2 regions of the Paenibacillus sp. FSL H8-0104 genome follow, and region 2 is predicted to be linked to the other one. Evidence: riboswitches for the same ligand, from Rfam matches in the RefSeq annotation. Region 2 holds a riboswitch; the other holds the start of a gene.
What was found. Region 2 has a riboswitch for glycine ahead of gcvT (glycine cleavage system aminomethyltransferase GcvT). Riboswitches for the same ligand answer to the same signal wherever they lie in the genome.

Region 1 (3,185 bases), 4.8 Mb from region 2:
AGGCGTAACGGGGACGACCGGAGTCACTGGTGCTACAGGTGCGACAGGAGTGACGGGAACAACCGGGACGGCCGGAGTAACGGGAACAACGGGAACGACCGGAGTCACTGGAGCAACTGGTGCGACAGGCGTAACAGGGACAACCGGGACGGCCGGAGTCACTGGGGCTACAGGTGCGACAGGCGTGACCGGAACAACCGGGACGGCTGGTGTAACGGGAGCAACGGGAACGACCGGAGTCACTGGGGCTACAGGTGCGACAGGTGTGACGGGAACAACCGGGACAGCCGGAGTAACGGGAGCAACGGGAACGACCGGAGTCACTGGGGCTACAGGTGCGACAGGTGTGACGGGAACAACCGGGACGGCTGGAGTAACGGGAGCAACGGGAGCGACCGGAGTCACTGGGGCTACAGGTGCGACAGGAGTGACGGGAACAACCGGGACGGCTGGTGTAACGGGAGCAACGGGAACGACCGGAGCCACTGGGGCTACAGGTGCGACCGGATCAACAGCAGCTTCTGCTCCTGCGGATTCTTCCTTGTTTGCTGATAGCCAGACCACGGCGTTGGGTCTTTCATTAGTAGCTGAAACGACGATTCAGACACTTAATGTACCTGTAGTGGCAGGTCAACGCGTGAAAATCGATAATAGTACACAAGTAGCAATAGTTGTAGGGTCTAACTGGAGTATTGCGTATAACATTAATCTGAGACGTAACGGAGTTTTAATTAATCAATTGCAACTCTCACGAACCGGTAATGCTTCGGGAACGTTGAGGTTTCTTTCCTCCAACACTTACGTGGATACATCCCCGACTACAACGACTAATGCATACACGATAAGTATCCAATTTACGACAACTAGCAACGTCACGAGTGCCTCAGCGGAAGTGAGAAATCTGAATGCTATTCGTTTCAGTTAAAATAGACATCGAACTTATGATAATTACACGTTACTTTTGTTGACATATATGATGTTGTACATTACTCTATGGGTATACTTGATCAAAAACTTAGAAATGTACCAATTCGAATCGAATTAAAATAATACAGCGGATGATAACGAGCGGGAGAGACCTGGGTTAGCCGAGCAATATGGCTAGTGTTCAGGCACCGAAGGAGCAAGCTGCTGCGCACCCGGCGCAGTGGTTAATCTCTCAGGTAAATGTACCATCGTTGGACGCAACTCTGGAGAGTGCGCGAACTGCGCCACCCAAGGGGTATATGATCAGTCAGACCGGTGAACTTGTCTGTAATCGCAGGCAATTGCACCTTGTCGTGAGACACTGCTGATCGTGAAACTCTCAGGTATCGAGGACAGAGAGAGGGCCTAAGGCCTTCTTCTGTCCTTTTTTGATGTCATCATATCTAAATAAGGGACATTGTGGATGAAACTCCTGGATCGAAATGACGAATACATTTTACAAATATGAATCATGATTAATAATGGAGGGTTACAAGTGCGATTTAAAGATGTTTTCTCAATTATTGGTCCATCGATGACGGGGCCTTCAAGTTCACATACAGCTGGTGCGGCAAGGTTAGGAAGAATTGCTCGTCAGTGGCTAGGATGTACGCCAGATCGTGCCCGGCTGACCCTGTACGGTTCATTTGCAGATACGTATCAGGGGCACGGAACAGATCTGGCACTGATCGGCGGTCTGCTGGATTATGTCACAGACGATCCGCGTATCCCGGATGCAGAGCAATACGCAGAGGAAGCGGGCATGGAGGTTGAGTTTTATACAAGTGGCCTGCCTGCTCCTCATCCAAATACGGTCAAAATTGAGTTGTGGCATGGAGAACGTGCCTGCTCCTTAATCGGTGCATCCATTGGTGGTGGAAGCGTATCCGTGCATTCGATGAATGATTTTCGTGTTCAGATTAGTGGTGAGTTTCCAACACTCGTTCTGCGACATGCGGACAAAGCAGGGGTGCTTGCATCGGTAACGTCCACGATCAGTTCATCCGGGGTTAACATCGGGTATATGCAGGTGGACCGGAAAGCCCGTGATGGCGAAGCACTTACCGCGATGGAAATGGATGGTGTGCCTAATCCTGATATGCTCAAGCGTCTAAAAGAGCTGGACCATGTGCTGGACATTCGTGTCATTGATTTGAAGAGAGGAGTTGATTCGGATGCGGTTTAAACATTTGCACGAACTGAATACGATCTGTACAGCAGAATCCAAAACCATTGCTCAGCTGATGATCGAGGAGCAGGTTCAGGAGACCAATACACCGGAAGCGGATGTTGTGAAGCAGATGTCTGAATATTATCAGGTGATGAAGGAAGCGGTACGCAAAGGGTTAACGGAAGATACGACATCACGCAGTGGATTAACCGGTGGAGACGGCAAAAAAATGGCCGAGTACATTCGCAAGGGTGAGACTTGTTCAGGAGATGCTTCCGCACTTGCCATGGCGTATGCCCTGTGTGTGTCTGAAGTGAATGCCTCCATGGGCCGGATCGTGGCAACACCAACAGCCGGTTCCTGCGGCATTATCCCGGGTGTTTTTATCAGTTCACAGGAGCGATTTGGCTGGACGGACGAACATTTGGTGAACGGGTTGTTCTGTGCGGGAGCGATTGGTTATGTTATCGCCAACAATTCATTTATCTCCGGCGCCGAGGGTGGCTGTCAGGCGGAAGTGGGTTCCGCTATCGGCATGGCTGCGGGTGCCATGGTTGAACTGCGTGGAGGTACACCGGAACAGGTCGTTCATGCCGTTGGTTTGGCGTTAAAGAATACACTGGGCCTTATCTGCGATCCGGTCGCAGGCCTTGTTGAAATCCCGTGCATCGTCCGTAATGGACTGGGTGCAGTTACGGCGCTGGCTGCGGCTGACATGGCCCTGGCCGGAGTGCGTAGTGCCATTCCGTCAGACGAAGTCATCGATGTCATGCTGGAAGTAGGCAGTGCAATGCCGAGCCGCCATCGGGAGACAGCCCAAGGTGGACTGGCCCAGACGCCAACCGGCCGCAAAATGATGCAAAAGCTGGCTAAACCGAAGGCAAAGCGTGCAGAGCCTGAGCAGGAGTCGAAACCAGCGGATTCTGACATAACTACAAGTGGGGCGGACAATGCTCAAGTGGACAAGGGTACTCAGGTTTAAGCTGAACCGGGACCACCGATATATAAATCAGTGACATTATGATGTATAACGGCGAATACAAAATTA
Region 2 (3,185 bases):
TACGACTTTCTTTAACATGTTTTTCATTTAATATGTACCTCCAAATATAATATAATATAAAAAATTAACTCAACTTAATATTCTCCAACAAAAACCATTATATTTCAACATTTAATTAATTTCAACTTATTTTCAATAATTTAGGATGAATAACCTATATGTATATAATTAGATTTCTTTAATACGAAAACTTTAAAGTCTAAAGTACATCAATTTGTATACCTTTTTTACTATTATCTTGTTCGCTGTCTTGTAACGAGGTTCAATATTCTTAGAAGGAATAAGTATTACCAAACTAGTTGGACACAAGTTTGGATAAGGGTAACTAAGACATTTGAAACCATAACGTAACCTTAGTTCTGCATGCTCCAAGAAATTTTGATAACGATATCATCCGTACATAAAACCTCCTTTTTATCCAAGAGCTATAAATCTCCAGGTTCAAAATTCAACAATCAGAAAATATCGACGAGAAAAACCTTAAGAAAGCATTTAGAAGAAGGCTTTCTTAAGGTTTTTCGTTTTAGTGGGCTTCCGTATGTTTCCGATACGCGTCTGCATTCATCAATGTAGACAATGCTGCTGTCAGATCTCCCTCAACACGGATCTCAATCATCCAGCCTTCCTCGTAAGGAGAGCTGTTCACAAGTTCAGGGGAGTCCTGCAACGAATCATTCACCGCAATGATTGAACCAGTGACGGGAGAGAACAAGTCCGACACCGTTTTGACCGATTCGATCGTTCCAATGCTGTCCTCTGCTTTTACATTGGTTTCAAGGTCAGGCAATTCCACAAACACAATGTCACCCAGCTGATGCTGCGCGAACTCGGTAATGCCAATACGTACAGTATCCTCCCCTACGGTTTGCACCCATTCGTGCTCTTCACTGTACAGGAAATCACTTTTCAATTCGCTCATCGATATCCGCCTCGCTTTTCATTAATGAGTACATGCGTTCTTTGACCTTAACCTTTTTCCCAGAACATAGCGTATGACATTTTTGAATCAAATGTCAAGATACCTCACAATTTATTTGCTGAATACCTCTAAATTCTGTAACCGGATTACACTCTTTCTTCATATACTGGTGAATATTAGAATAGTAAGCGTAGTCTTTTTAAATACACGAACAATAAGTTAAAAACTAAATTAAATATTCGGTTTTAAATCATTATCTATGATATCGTTCTTGACATCAGTAGTGGATTCACGTTTTAATGAGAGGAGTAAATGTGTTTATTGGACTATGTTATACCCGCGGATGAATGTAAAGGGAGAGATTACCCGTGACACCCGATTCGGGATGTACATGAGGTAACGCCGAAGGAGTAAACCACCGATAAGCGGGGGTGAATCTCTCAGGCAAAAGGACTTTTACGGGACGCAACTCTGGAGAGCATCTATTCGCCCTGTGCGGGCGTTATGATCACCCAAGGGGAAACCTGCTGCGCAACGCAGCGGGGTAACTCTCAGGTACAAGGGACAGAGCCTTAGAATACAGCGTGCTACTTGGCATGCCGATTCTTTGGCCTGTCCTTTTCCTTTTTCCCAAAAAACGAAAAACAGGATGTAGAATGGCGCTGCCATAGCTGCCTTACCATACTTATGTGATGAAAATATCTAGCTGAAAATTTAAAAATACCCTGGTTCATTGATCCACGATTGTATATCCGGCCGGCTGACGGCCCATGACGAGGTGATTTGATGTCTGATTTGCTTAGAACACCACTCTTCCCACTATATCAGCAATATGAAGGCGTACGGTGCATTGATTTTGGAGGCTGGGAGCTTCCCGTACAATTTAGCGGAATCCAGAAAGAACATGAAGCGGTACGCGAGCGTGCTGGACTGTTTGATGTATCCCATATGGGCGAATTCACTGTACAGGGTGAGCAGGCTGAAGTTTTTTTGCAACAAATGATGACTAATGATGTGACCACGCTGGTTCCCGGTCAAGCCCAGTACACCCTGATGTGTTATCCAGATGGCGGTGTGGTGGATGATCTGCTCGTGTATAAGCTGGAAGATCAGCATTATATGCTTGTGGTTAACGCCTCCAACATCGACAAGGATTGGGCGTGGCTGCAAGAGCACTTGATCCCCGGCGTAAGCATGACCAATGATTCGGAGCAGACGGCGCTACTCGCCTTGCAAGGTCCACTGGCTGTAGACATTATCGGGAAAGTTACAGATACGGATGTAAGCTCGATTGAACCGTTTCGTTTTGTGCAGGATGCTGAAGTATGTGGAGTAAAATTACTGTTGTCCCGTACCGGTTATACCGGTGAAGATGGCTTTGAGCTATATGTTCCTGCAGATCAGGCCGCTGTGGTCTGGAATGGGTTAATGCAAGCCGGTGAAGGTCACGGACTTGTACCGACAGGCCTCGGTGCTCGGGATACACTGCGCTTTGAAGCAAAGCTCCCTCTGTATGGACAGGAATTGTCGGCAACTATCTCTCCGCTTGAGGCTGGTGTTGGCATGTTTGTGAAGCTGAATGCCGGACCTTTTATCGGACACGAAGCCTTGTTACAGCAAAAAACTGACGGGCCCGCCCGCAAACTGGTCGGCATCGAAGTGTTGGAGCGCGGTATTCCCCGCCCCCACTATCCGATTTACGCCGAAGGCGTACAGATTGGTGAAGTGACAACAGGCACGCAATCACCTACATTGAAGCGTAATCTGGGGCTTGCCCTCATCGACAGCAAATACGCTGCGCTGGGAACCCCGCTTGAGATTGAGATCCGCGGCAAGAAACTAAAAGCCGAGGTCGTGAAGACCCCTTTTCATAAACGGACACGTACGTCGAAGACACCTACTCAAGGAGCTGATCAAGCATGAGCAAGCACCGTTACATTCCCATGACTGAACAAGATCAGAGCGCCATGCTCGCAACCATCGGTGTGGATACGCTGGAGGATCTGTTTCAGGACATTCCAAAAGAGATTCGTTATCAGGGCGAGCTGCCCGTATCCTCCAAACTTGATGAATATGCGCTGACACGTCACATGTCCAAACAAGCCGGCGCCAACGCCAATTTCGAAACACACGCCAGCTTCCTCGGCGCTGGCATATATGATCATCATGTTCCTTCCGTCATCAATCATGTCATTTCCCGTTCCGAGTTTTACACTGCCTACACACCTTATCAGCCTGAGATCAGCCAAGGTGAACTACAGGCCAT

Region 1: another riboswitch for glycine. It lies ahead of sdaAB (L-serine ammonia-lyase, iron-sulfur-dependent subunit beta); the one in region 2 lies ahead of gcvT (glycine cleavage system aminomethyltransferase GcvT).

The regions. Positions count from the first base shown of each region.
Region 1 is NZ_JBBOTC010000001.1:539,870-543,054, forward strand. It holds gene NST38_RS02560 (hypothetical protein) at 1-925, shown strand, start outside; glycine riboswitch at 1,060-1,184, shown strand; glycine riboswitch at 1,189-1,325, shown strand; gene sdaAB (L-serine ammonia-lyase, iron-sulfur-dependent subunit beta) at 1,463-2,152, shown strand; gene sdaAA (L-serine ammonia-lyase, iron-sulfur-dependent, subunit alpha) at 2,142-3,119, shown strand.
Region 2 is NZ_JBBOTC010000001.1:5,340,449-5,343,633, forward strand. It holds gene NST38_RS23505 (hypothetical protein) at 1-27, opposite strand, end outside; gene gcvH (glycine cleavage system protein GcvH) at 524-919, opposite strand; glycine riboswitch at 1,263-1,385, shown strand; glycine riboswitch at 1,389-1,489, shown strand; gene gcvT (glycine cleavage system aminomethyltransferase GcvT) at 1,706-2,842, shown strand; gene gcvPA (aminomethyl-transferring glycine dehydrogenase subunit GcvPA) at 2,839-3,185, shown strand, end outside.